DNA from 4 places in the Pseudomonas sp. MF7453 genome. Region 2 is predicted to be linked to each of the others. Evidence: predicted binding sites of a transcription regulator. Region 2 holds the regulator's gene; each other region holds the start of a gene.

Region 1 (3,223 bases), on a different contig from region 2:
CTCATGTTGTGCTGCGGTCAACTGCGCCGGTTCGGCCGGTGGCGGTAAAGGGTCAGGGCCTGACAAAACGGCATTCTGCGCCGCGGCCATATCCAGCTCTGCCACCAGTTTTTCGATAAGGCTCACCTGGGCTGGTTGGCCCTTGATCAACACGCTGTTGGTATCCGAATAAGCCACCAGCACCAGGCTGCCGTCGGCCAATTGGCCTTTCTGCTCACGGGATAGCCGGGCCTGGATCATCGAAGCCATACCCGGGACGCGGACCTTATGGGCACCCGCTCCTTGCTGGCGATCCTCCACGGCGGCATTCATCACCTGAACAACCCCGAATGCCGTCGCGTCTTCGGCCCGCTTGCGGCGTGGCTGGTCCATCAGTTTGGCCAGCCGCAAGACATGATCGACATAGCTCGGTGGCCCGTCGACGTAGAAGGTACGCGCCCCACTCTCCCGCAATGGGTAGCGCGGCTCATCCAGCCCGGCACGCCGCATGATGCCGCGCAGCCGATTGACCGAGATATGCCGCAGCACGACCGCAGAGCTACGCCCCTCATCGGCGGTATAGAGATGCACCACTTGCCCGCTGCGGTGCCAGATCAAATCTTCCTGCTCAGCGAGGATTTCCAAAACCCGCTGCGGCGCGGCGAAGTCGAAGGTTCCGCTGATGCGCCTGCGCGCCACCGCACCGCTGGTGACCACAGGCAGGCCCAATGGCCCCGACAGCGCGGTAAAGAAAGTATGCAGGCCTTCATCCTGTGCCAGGTACGCCTGGCCCCAGGCTACGCGGCTGCCCAGCAACAGGGCGGCACACAGTAGCCCGCAGTGCAGCCAGCGGCAGTTCATGGGTTTCGGGGAGTCAGTGTGCACCGTGGGCATACCTGGGCGGTGTGGCTTGAAGAAGCGGCCATACTGCGAGGCACTGGAGCTTCAATCATGATCGAAAGTTGACGGCAGACTGCACCACGCCACCCGTGGCATGTGCCTTGCTTCGCACTTCGTATCAGGCTCGCACCAAAGGCGGCGCGGGCCTACGGACAAAGGCGTCGTTACCCTGCAATGGCCCGTCATGCCAAACAGGGAAACGACGCCTTTTTTTCAGAAAAGGCAGGTACCGATGAACGATCCGCTGGCTTGGGTAAACGGCAGCGATGCCCCGGAAAAGAGCAGCCTTGACCTGGGGTTCATGGCCCTGACCGATTGCGCTTCGCTGGTGGTCGCTGCCACCCAGGGCTTTGCCCAGCCCTACGGCCTCACATTGAATCTCAAGCGCCAATCATCCTGGGCCAACCTGCGCGACAAGCTGGTCAGCGGCGAGCTGGACGCCGCACACGGCCTGTACGGGCTGATCTATGCCGTGCACCTTGGCATCGGCGGCGTTGCACCTACCGACATGGCCGTCCTGATGGGCCTCAACCAGAACGGCCAGAGCCTTAACCTGTCCCACGGTCTGCAACAGCAGGGCGTGGTCACTCCTGAGGCGCTGGAACGCCACGTGCACCAAAGCCGGACAAAACTGACCTTCGCCCAAACGTTCCCCACGGGTACCCACGCCATGTGGCTGTATTACTGGCTGGCGAGCCAAGGCATTCATCCATTGCAGGATGTGAACAGCGTGGTGGTGCCGCCGCCGCAAATGGTGGCCCACCTGCAGGCCGGACGCATCGACGGTTTTTGTGTCGGCGAGCCCTGGAGCGCCAGCGCGGTGCAACAGCATCAAGGTTTTACCCTGGCGACCACCCAGGCGATCTGGCCCAATCACCCGGAAAAGGTCCTGGGCTGCACCCAAGCGTTCGTCGACGCGTACCCCAATACCGCGCGTATATTGGTCATGGCGATCCTTGAGGCCAGCCGGTTTATCGAACAGAGCACTGAAAACCGCCGCTCCACCGCGCAGTTGCTCAGCGCCCGCGACTACCTCGACGCCCCGTTGGACTGCATCGAGCCGCGCCTGATGGGTTACTACGACGACGGCTTGGGTAACCAGTGGCAGGATCCCCATGCACTGCGCTTTTTCGCTGGTGGTGAGGTGAATGTGCCCTACCTCAGCGACGGCATGTGGTTCATGACCCAGTTCCGGCGTTGGGGCTTGTTGCGTGAAGACCCTGACTACCTCGGCGTCGCCTGCCAGGTTCAGCAATTGGCGCTGTATCGCCAGGCCGCCGATGCGCTGGGCCTCAGCGTTGGCGACTCGCCGATGCGCAGCAGCCAATTGATCGACGGCAAAATATGGGACGGCTCCGACCCCGCCGGTTACGCCCGCAGCTTCCGCCTCAATGCCCTGGCCGATGACAACCACCGTCAAGCGCTGCGCTGACAGGAGCTCAATGATGCTACGAATCCTGTTGATCAATGACACCCCGCGCAAGGTCGGGCGCCTCAAAGCCGCGCTGACCGAAGCCGGTTTCGAGGTGATCGATGAATCGGGCCTGACCATCGACCTGCCCGCACGCGTCGAAACAGTGCGCCCGGACGTAATCCTGATCGATACCGAGTCACCCGGCCGCGATGTGATGGAGCAAGTGGTGCTGGTCAGCCGCGACCAGCCCCGGCCTATCGTGATGTTTACCGATGAACATGACCCGAATGTGATGCGTCAGGCGATCAAATCCGGCGTCAGTGCCTACATCGTTGAAGGCATTCAGGCCCAACGCCTGCAACCAATCCTCGATGTGGCCATGGCCCGCTTCGAGAGTGACCAGGCCCTGCGCGCGCAGTTGCACGCCCGCGACCAGCAACTGGCCGAACGCAAACGCATCGAGTTGGCCAAGGGCCTGCTGATGAAAATGAAGAGCTGTAATGAGGAAGAGGCTTACACCCTGATGCGCCGCCAGGCCATGAGTCGCCAGCAGAAACTGATCCAGGTGGCAGAGCAGATTATTGCCATGAGCGAATTGCTCGGCTGATCTGGCTCAGCTCTTGCTAAAGAATCCTCACAGGTAGCCAACGGCGGTTGCCCCCTCCACGACAAAGACGTCGCCCACCCGGTTTGCCCTCGCGAACCCGGTGGCGGCGTTTTTTCGTTTTAGACCCCCAACCGTTGAGGTGCGTGATGAAATCAAGCTTCTGGAAATCCGGGCACACCCCGACCCTGTTTGCCGCGTTCCTGTATTTCGACCTGAGTTTCATGGTCTGGTACCTGTTGGGCCCGCTGGCGGTGCAGATTGCTGCCGACCTGCACCTGACCACTCAACAGCGCGGCCTTGTGGTGGCCACGCCGATCCTGGCG
Region 2 (3,223 bases):
CCCGCCGGCAGGTTGTCGATGCAATAGAAACCGTTGTCCTCAAGCACATTGAGGGCGGTGCTTTTACCTGAGCCGGAGCGGCCGCTGACGATGATCAAACGCATGATTACTGCCCGTTTTGTTCATCCAGGACGACCTGATACAGCGCCTCGCTGCTGCTGGCACTGCGCAACTTGTCACGTACTTCCTTGCGGTCGAGCATACTGGCTATCTGACGAAGCAGTTCCAGGTGCGCATCGGTGGCGGCTTGCGGGACCAGCAGCACGAACAGCAGGTCAACCGGGGCACCGTCGATGGCGTCGAAGTCGATGGGTTTTTCCAGGTGCAGAAGGGCGCTGACCGGGGTCTCGCAGCCTTCGAGACGGCAGTGAGGAATGGCGATGCCGTTGCCAAAACCGGTGGAGCCGAGTTTTTCACGGGCAATCAGAGCCTCGAAAACATCTTGCATCTCCAGCTCAGGCACTTGGCTGCTGATCAGGTTGGCAATTTGTTCGAGGGCGCGCTTTTTACTGCCGCCCGGCACGTTCACGAGGGAACGGCCGGGGGTCAGGATGGTTTCAAGTCGGATCATGGGGGGAGAGTTAACGACCTGTGCCTTGGAGCAGGCTCAGATTCTTTTCCTTATGCTTTTTGAGTTGGCGGTCGAGCTTGTCGGTGAGCAAGTCAATCGACGCATACATGTCTTCATGCTCTGCATTGGCAACCACTTCGCCACCGGGGATCTGGAGGGTCGCTTCGATTTTCTGCTGAAGCTTGTCGACCTTCATGATGACCTGCACGTTGGTGATCTTGTCGAAATGGCCTTCAAGTTTCCTCAGCTTCTGCTCGACATAGTCGCGCAGTGGAGGAGTGACTTCTACATGGTGTCCACTGATGTTGACTTGCATACAGCTTCTCCTTCGTTGCCAGTGCATAAAGCGGCGGGTGGGAATACCCGCCACTGGAACGCTGTGGCCCGCCTGTCACATCAACCGCTTGCGCTCGCTGGAAGGCGCGATACCAAGAGACTCGCGGTACTTGGCGACGGTTCGACGGGCGACCTGAATGCCTTGTGCCTCCAGTAAACCAGCGATCTTGCTGTCACTCAACGGCTTTTTCTGATTTTCCGCGGCAACCAGTTTTTTGATGATCGCGCGGATCGCCGTGGACGAGCATTCGCCGCCTTCGGAGGTGCTGACGTGGCTGGAAAAAAAGTATTTCAGCTCATAAATACCGCGCGGGGTATGCATGAACTTTTGCGTGGTCACCCGTGAAATCGTCGATTCATGCATGCCGACTGCTTCGGCGATATCGTGCAACACCAAAGGCTTCATGGCTTCGTCGCCGTATTCCAGGAAGCCGCGCTGGTGCTCGACAATTTGGGTAGCGACTTTCATCAGGGTTTCGTTGCGGCTTTGCAGGCTCTTGATGAACCACCGCGCTTCCTGCAACTGGTTGCGCATGAAGGTGTTGTCGGCGCTGGTATCGGCGCGGCGCACAAAGCCTGCATATTGCGGGTTGACCCGCAGGCGTGGCACCGACTCCTGGTTCAACTCCACCAGCCAGCGCTCGTTGTCCTTGCGCACGATCACGTCGGGAACCACGTATTCGGCTTCGCTGGATTCAATCTGCGAGCCCGGGCGCGGGTTGAGGCTCTGCACCAGCTCAATGACCTGGCGCAAGTCGTCTTCCTTGAGCTTCATGCGGCGCATCAACTGGCTGTAGTCGCGGCTGCCCAGCAGATCGATGTAGTCGCTGACCAGGCGCTGGGCCTCTGTGAGCCAGGGCGTCTTGGCCGGCAGTTGGCGCAGTTGCAGCAAGAGGCACTCACTGAGCGTGCGGGCGCCGATGCCGGCGGGCTCGAATTGCTGGATGCGGTGCAGGACGGCTTCAATCTCGTCCAGCTCGATGTCCAGCTCCGGGTCGAAGGCTTCGAGGATCTCGTCGAGGGTTTCGTCCAGGTAACCCTGGTTATTGATGCAATCGATCAGCGTAACCGCGATCAGGCGATCAGTGTCCGACATCGGCGCCAGGTTGAGTTGCCACAGCAAGTGGCTCTGCAGGCTCTCGCCGGCCGAAGTGCGGGTGGTGAAGTCCCACTCGTCATCATCATTGCTCGGCAGGCTGCTTGCGCTGGTCTGGTACACGTCTTCCCATGCGGTATCCACGGGAAGCTCGTTGGGAATGCGTTCGTTCCATTCGCCTTCTTCCAGGTTGTCCACTGTAGGGGCGGTTTCCTGGTAGGAGGGTTCCTGCACGTCGGGGTTGGGTTTTTGCTCGATGTTGTCGGCCAGCGGGTCGGCATTGTCGAAGTCGTCGCCTTCTTCCTGGCGTTCGAGCATCGGATTGGACTCCAGGGCCTCCTGGATTTCCTGCTGCAGGTCCAGGGTCGACAATTGGAGCAGGCGGATGGCCTGTTGCAGCTGCGGTGTCATCGTCAGCTGCTGGCCCATTCTCAGGACTAGCGATGGTTTCATGGCAGGGGCTTAACACCTTATTCGCCGGCGCAATGCGCCATCCACGACAGGGCGCGTGAGCGCCAAACATAAGCAAATTATATGCCTGATATCAGGGCCTTTGCCTAGAGCGCGGTAACAATAAAAAAACCAAGGTTTCTATTGACTCCTGCGCGCTCCGGCAAAAGGCGCGATATCACTTCGTCTACAGGCGGAACTCGTGACCCAGGTAAACTTCCTTGACCAGCTCATTGGCCAGGATGGTCTCGGCGTCGCCTTCAGCAATCAACTGGCCATCGTTGACGATATAGGCGGTTTCACAGATATCCAGCGTCTCACGGACGTTGTGGTCGGTGATCAGCACACCAATGCCCTTGGCCTTGAGGTGGTGAATGATCTGCTTGATATCGCCCACCGAAATCGGGTCAACACCGGCAAACGGTTCATCCAGCAGGATGAACTTCGGTGCGGTGGCCAGGGCGCGGGCGATTTCCACGCGGCGGCGCTCACCACCGGACAAGCTCATGCCGAGGTTGTCGCGAATGTGGTTGATGTGGAACTCCTGCAACAGGCTTTCCAGCTCTTTGCGGCGGCCGTCGCGGTCGAGTTCCTTGCGGGTCTCGAGGATCGCCATGATGTTGTCGGCCACCGACAGTTTGCGGAAGATCGATGCTTCCTGGGGAAGATAGCCGATACCGGCGCGTGCACGACCGTGCATGGGCTGGTGGCTGACGTCCAGGTCGTCGATCAATACGCGACCCTGATCGGCCTGGACCAGCCCGACAATC
Region 3 (3,223 bases), on a different contig from region 2:
TGATGTACCAGGTGCCGCCAATCGAGGCACCGATAGCCAAAAGCAGGCCCAGCACAATCAACAGGATCAGCTTGAGCTTGCCTTTGCCTGCGGGGGGAGTTGCTGCGTCGTCGCTCTTCGCCATGCCAATAATCCGTCACTATTCGGGGATTCATAGATCTACGGGAAGGCAAGAGCAAGTGTTATGCCAGAGTTGGCCGAGGCGAAGGCAACCTAAATCAAATGTGGGAGCTGGCTTGCCTGCGATGGCGGTGGGTCAATGCACATGTGTGTCACTGATACACCGCCATCGCAGGCAAGCCAGCTCCCCCACTGACCGGGTTTGGACAGGACGTCAGGCGTAGTAGTCGACAGCGCTGGAGCCGATCACAGTCTGGGTCACCGGCGCGATTGCTTCGGCCACCTCCACCTGGCTGCCGCTGTCGCCACCACGTCCACCGTTGCCGCTGGCGCTCACGCCACGGGTGTGGGCCTGTTGTTGCTGCTGTTCCTGGCCTCGGGACTGGTCGGAGACGTTGACATCCACCTGCCCCATTCCCTGCTGGGCAAACATTTCACGCAGGCGGCCAGACTGGCTTTCCAGCGCTTCGCGCACCACCGCATGGCCGCTCATGAAATTGACCTGGGCTTGCTGGTCTGCCGTCATGTTGACCTTGATATCCAGACGCCCCAGCTCAGCCGGTTGCAACTGAATCTCGGCCGACTTGAGGTTGGCGCTGGAGAGGTACATCACGCGGTTGACCACCTCTTCGGTCCAGCCGCTCTGATGCATGGCCAGCGGCGCGTTGGCAACCGGCGGCAAGGCGTTGGCGGTTTTGGGCGTGGCGGCCTGGGTCAGCGCGGCGAGGCGGTTGGCGAAGTCGTCCACGCGGGTGTCACTGTTGGCGTTTTTGAGGTCCTTGAGGCCGTCATCGATCAACGCGCCGAAGGCCTTGTCGCCACCCTGGTCGGTGCTGTCCTTGGTGGCTTGCTGGTCGACCATCGTGGCCAGGCCGGCGGCAAAGTTCTGCGCGGCGGTCGGTTGATCCGTAGGGGCGGCGGCGCTTTTCTGCGGCGCCTGGCTGCTGGCCGACACGTGACCACCCTGCTCCATCGCCAGGCGCACAGCCGGCATGGCATCCAGGGGGTCGGCCTCTGGGTCGAAGGCAGGCTGTTGGGCCTCATCGACCACGGCAACCAGCGGCAGGGCCTTGGCGTCCTCATCAATAACCGCCGACGCTTGTACGGGCACCGCCACCGGCGTTACCGCAGCGATCACTGCGGGGTCGACAACAGGGTCTACCGCAGTTGGCTGCGCCAGGGCCGGATCGCCGGGTTTATCGCCCTCGGCGTCCGCGCTGGCATCGGGCTTGGCCGACGGCTTGGCAGGCAAGGGATTGCCGCTATCGGCAACCGCCGGCTTGCTGGCGGCAGGCTTGTCGCTGCCGGCAGCCGGTTTGGCGCCGGTATCGGAAGGCTTGTCACGCGTGACTTTATTGGGGGTCTCGTCACCCTTCAACGTCGGCTTGGAGCCTTGGTTGGCGAACACTTGCGCAAAGCCTGCGCCCTTGTCTCGCGGGGCTGCAGCCGCTACCGGCGGGTTGGCGGCCGGCGCGGAAGGCTTGGCCGCAGGGGCAGCCTGAAGGAGCGAATTAGGGGCGACTGGCATGGGTAAGGTTCTCCACTGCATGGGGTCGGGGATGCAGTCTGTGGAGATAGAGCAAGAGTCGGGCCAGGTTTGCAAAGTACCTGGAATATCAGATTCAAAGTAGGAGTGAGCTTGCTCGCGAAGCACCCAAAGGCAGTGCATTTACCCAGAAAGCACGCGTTATCATTGACGTTTTTCGCGAGCAAGCTCGCTCCTACACTCGTACAGCGGCTTGACCAGCGCAAACTCATGATCAATCTGATCAACCAGCGCGCCCAGGTCCGACGCAGCCTCAACGGCCTCGGTCTCCAGAAGCTGACACAACTGCGCCAACCGCACCGCCCCAAGGTTGCCGCTGCTGCCTTTGAAGCTATGGGCAATGCGCCCCAACGCCTTGGCGTCAGCCCCGGCCTTACGCAATTCTTCGACACGTTTTTGCGAGTCATCGAGGAAGGTGTCGAGCAACGTCGGGTACTCGCTCTCCATGACTTCCTGCAAGTCCGACAACACGTCGGGGTCCAGATGAATCTCAGCCACTTGCTCGCTCCTTGATCAAGAATCGGCGGATTATGCCAGAGCTTCCCAGCAAAACTCTACGCAGACACGGCGCCCGCCTTCAGACCAGCGTACAACGCTGCTTAGTTGACGCACCAGGTTCAAGCCTCGCCCAGACAGACGGTCAATATCCAGGGGCCTTGCCAGCTCCTGCTCGACGTCAAAACCCGGCCCGCTGTCTTCGACACACAAGGTCAACTTGCCGCCCCTGTCGGTCGGTACCACCTGCACATCCACGCGCACGTACCCACTGCTCAGCTGCGCCAGACGCTCATTGCGCTGATGATAATACTGCGCAAAACCTTGCGCATCGCGCTTGAGCCGTGAGTCCAGGCCCAGCACACCATGCTCCAGGGCGTTGGAATACAACTCGGCCATCACGCTGTAGAGCGACCCGCTCTGCTCACGCAGCCCATGGATCTCCAGCAGCAGTTGCAGCAGGTACGGCAACGGGTTGTAGCGCTGCAGCGTCTGAGCGCGAAACTCGAAACTCACCGACCAATCCAGCGGGCATGACTGGCCGCTGTCGGCATACATCGGCTCGGCCACCCGCGGCGCCTGGCCGGACAGCAGGGTGATCTCAACCATGCTGACATCATCACGCGCGCGCCCGCGAAACGCCGCCAGCGCCTGCTCGATATCCTCAAATAGACGGTCGGGCTCGCGGTTGGCGGCGAACACTTGCTGCAAGCGCTCGGCACCGAACAGTTGATCATTGGCGTCAGCAGTATCCAGCACGCCATCGGAGAGCAGGAACACCCGGTCGCCCAGGGCCATGGGCCAGACCTCGGTGCTGTCATCGAAGCTTTCCGTCGACAGCACGCCCAGGGGCAGATGCCGCGACATCAGCGGTGTGCGCTTGCCGGTGGCCACCTCATGCACATAGCCTTCAGGCATACCGCCGTTCCACACCTCAACTGCACGGCGCTGAGCACTCAGGCACAACAAGGTGGCGCAACAGAACATGTCCACCGGCAGGATGCGTTTGAGCTTGGCGTTCATTTCCCGCAGCGTCTGCGTCAGGCCGTAGCCCTTGGCGGT
Region 4 (3,223 bases), on a different contig from region 2:
TTGATGTGGTAGCCGTTCCAGTTGATAGCGGTGTTTTTTGCCAGGATGGTAATACCGCGCTCTTTTTCCTGGTCGTTGGAGTCCATCACGCGCTCGTCGTTGAGCTCGTTGCGCTCCAGGGTGCCGGATTGACGCAGGAGTTTGTCTACCAGGGTGGTTTTACCATGGTCAACGTGAGCAATGATGGCGATGTTACGTAGATTTTCGATCACTTGTGTATCTCGATCAGAGGATTCGGTGTGCTGACAGGTCGTGGCAGCGATTAACAGTAGAGTCAGGCCTTGCCGTTACAGCTTGACGGCAGAGTCGGGGGGCCGGTGACGCAGGCCACAGGCAAACAGCCCCGGGCTCTTAGCTCGGTCGATAAACGCGCACATTGGCATGCCCCTCACTGAGCAAATGGTGGGCATGCAGGCGACTCATCACGCCTTTGTCGCAATACAACAGGTACTGACGGCTGTTATCCAGTTCCTTGAAACGCGCGTTCAGTGCGTAGAACGGCAGCGTTTGCACGTCGATGCCAGCGATTTCCAGCGGCTCATCCTCAGCGGCATCCGGGTGACGGATGTCGATGACGATCTGGCCGGCCAGGGCTTCGCTGACTTCTTCGATTTTTACATCCTGGCCCAATTCGTCGATCACCCGATCGATTGGGACCAGCTTGGCGTTCTCGAGCGCACGCTCCAGAATCGCCATGTCGAATTCTTTCTCTTCATGCTCCACACGGTGACGCTTGGCGTGGGTCTTGGGGTTCACCGAGATGACCCCGCAGTACTCAGGCATGTGCTTGGCAAAGTCGGCGGTGCCGATTTGCTCTGCCAGGTCGATGATGTCCTGCTTGTGGCTGGCGATCAGCGGGCGTAGCACCAGCTTCTCGGTCACGCAGTCGATGATCGACAGGTTCGGCAGCGTCTGGCTGGACACTTGGGAAATCGCCTCACCGGTCACCAGGGCGTCGATCTGCAATTGATCGGCGATTCGGGACGCGGCGCGCAACATCATACGCTTCAATACCACGCCCATATGACTGTTATCGACTTTGCCGAGAATTTCGCCCAGCACTTCCTCGAACGGCACGCTTACAAATAGCACGCGCTGGGAGCTGCCGTACTTCTTCCAGATAAAGTGCGCAACTTCCATCACGCCCAATTCGTGTGCACGCCCGCCCAGGTTAAAGAAGCAGAAGTGGCTCATCAGGCCGCGGCGCATGATCTGGTAGGCCGCCACCGTGGAATCGAAACCGCCGGACATCAATACCAGGGTCTGTTCCAGGGCGCCCAGCGGGTAGCCGCCGATGCTGTTGTGCTGGCTGTGGATCACAAACAACCGTTGGTCGCGAATTTCCATGCGCACTTCAATTTGCGGCGCTTTAAGGGAAATTCCAGCGGCGCCGCACTCGCGACGCAGCTTGCTGCCGACGTATTTTTCGACATCCATGGAGCTGAAGGTGTGCTTGCCGGCACGCTTGCAGCGCACCGAAAAAATCTTGCCTTCAAGCGCACTGCCGTAGTGCTGCTTGCACTTTTCGGTGATGTCGTCGAAGTCGCCCAGCGGGTACTCATCCACCTGCAGGAAATGCGCGATACCCGGCATGCAGCTCAGGCGCTCGGTCATGTCCTTCAAGGCTTTGGCGTCGGTAATGCGGGTTTCCAGCTCGAGGTTGTCCCACACGCCGTTCACCACCACAGCCGGGTCCAGGTCACGGAGCACGGCACGGATGTTCTTGGCCAACTGACGGATGAAACGCGTCCGTACCGGTCGGCTTTTGATGGTGATCTCGGGGAAGACTTTAACGATTAATTTCATGGAAACAGCGCGCGCCGGGCCTGCTGAAAAAGGGGGGCGCGGATTATAGCGGAAATCGCTCAAGGTTTAACCAGTTAATATGCATCGAACGCGCAACGCACCAAAACGGGTCATTTATGTAAATTAACGCTACATTGCAGTGCGCTATTTACCGCGCTTTGGCCGTTTGCACCGCAATAGGGGCCATTTTGAGGCAAAAAGACCATATTGGCGCACTGGCATGTAATTTGCTCTCTTGTGAGGCAGGTTGCCTTGGCGGAGTATCCGCGCCGGCATCACCCACATTCTAAGGGCTAACTCCACTACCCAAGCCCGAAGCCACCCGGAGGACACCATGTCGAAGTCGGTTCAACTCATCAAAGATCATGACGTTAAATGGATTGATCTGCGCTTCACGGACACAAAAGGCACTCAGCACCACGTGACCATGCCGGCTCGCGACGCGCTGGATGATGCTTTCTTCGAAGAAGGCAAAATGTTCGACGGTTCCTCCATCGCCGGCTGGAAAGGCATTGAAGCTTCCGACATGATCCTGATGCCGGAGGACAGCACTGCCGTGCTGGACCCGTTCACCGAAGAGCCGACCCTGATCCTGGTCTGCGACGTGATTGAGCCGTCGACCATGCAAGGCTACGACCGCGACCCACGTGCGATCGCCAAGCGTGCCGAGGAATACCTGAAGTCCACCGGTATTGGTGACACTGTATTCGTGGGCCCGGAGCCAGAGTTCTTCATCTTTGACCAGGTGAAGTTCAAGTCCGACATCTCCGGTTCCATGTTCAAGATCTACTCCGAGCAAGGCTCGTGGATGTCCGACCAGGACGTGGAAGGCGGCAACCATGGCCACCGTCCAGGTATCAAAGGCGGCTACTTCCCGGTTCCACCGTTTGACCACGACCACGAAATCCGTACCTCCATGTGCAACGCCATGGAAGACATGGGCCTGGTCATCGAAGTGCATCACCACGAAGTGGCGACTGCCGGCCAGAACGAAATCGGTGTGAAGTTCAACACCCTGGTGGCCAAGGCTGACGAAGTTCAGACCCTGAAGTACTGCGTACACAACACTGCCGTTGCTTACGGCCGTACCGCTACCTTCATGCCCAAGCCTCTGTACGGCGATAACGGTTCGGGTATGCACGTTCACCTGTCCATCGCCAAAGAAGGCAAGAACACCTTCGCGGGTGAAGGTTATGCCGGCCTGTCCGACACCGCCCTGTACTTCATCGGCGGCATCATCAAGCACGGTAAGGCTTTGAACGGCTTCACCAACCCGTCCACCAACTCCTACAAGCGTCTGGTGCCAGGTTTCGAAGCGCCGGTGATGCTGGCCTACTCGGCACGCAACCGTTCGGCCTCGATCCGTATTCCTTACGTGTCCAGCCCGCGCGCTCGCCGTATCGAAGCTCGCTTCCCG

The links. The regulator sigma-54, encoded in region 2, starts transcription at its own class of promoters, with help from an activator protein. The targets are predictions, from matches to a motif close to ANTGGCATNNANNTTGCTNT.
Region 1: the regulator sigma-54 is predicted to act here: its motif matches at 968-987, upstream of JFT63_RS17155 (CmpA/NrtA family ABC transporter substrate-binding protein).
Region 3: the regulator sigma-54 is predicted to act here: its motif matches at 1,697-1,716, upstream of JFT63_RS00250 (flagellar hook-length control protein FliK).
Region 4: the regulator sigma-54 is predicted to act here: its motif matches at 2,021-2,040, upstream of glnA (type I glutamate--ammonia ligase).

Annotation. Positions count from the first base shown of each region.
Region 1 covers NZ_JAEKCN010000010.1:137,885-141,107, reverse strand. Annotated here, with positions in the region: gene JFT63_RS17160 (secretin N-terminal domain-containing protein) at 1-864, opposite strand, end outside; gene JFT63_RS17155 (CmpA/NrtA family ABC transporter substrate-binding protein) at 1,112-2,311, shown strand; gene JFT63_RS17150 (ANTAR domain-containing response regulator) at 2,325-2,900, shown strand; gene JFT63_RS17145 (nitrate/nitrite transporter) at 3,047-3,223, shown strand, end outside.
Region 2 covers NZ_JAEKCN010000008.1:72,354-75,576, reverse strand. Annotated here, with positions in the region: gene rapZ (RNase adapter RapZ) at 1-104, opposite strand, end outside; gene ptsN (PTS IIA-like nitrogen regulatory protein PtsN) at 107-571, opposite strand; gene hpf (ribosome hibernation-promoting factor, HPF/YfiA family) at 582-887, opposite strand; gene JFT63_RS14190 (RNA polymerase factor sigma-54) at 963-2,456, opposite strand; gene lptB (LPS export ABC transporter ATP-binding protein) at 2,641-3,223, opposite strand, start outside.
Region 3 covers NZ_JAEKCN010000001.1:52,487-55,709, reverse strand. Annotated here, with positions in the region: gene fliL (flagellar basal body-associated protein FliL) at 1-124, opposite strand, end outside; gene JFT63_RS00250 (flagellar hook-length control protein FliK) at 335-1,648, opposite strand; gene JFT63_RS00245 (Hpt domain-containing protein) at 1,811-2,164, opposite strand; gene JFT63_RS00240 (SpoIIE family protein phosphatase) at 2,195-3,223, opposite strand, start outside.
Region 4 covers NZ_JAEKCN010000012.1:38,519-41,741, reverse strand. Annotated here, with positions in the region: gene typA (translational GTPase TypA) at 1-212, opposite strand, end outside; gene thiI (tRNA uracil 4-sulfurtransferase ThiI) at 352-1,806, opposite strand; gene glnA (type I glutamate--ammonia ligase) at 2,141-3,223, shown strand, end outside.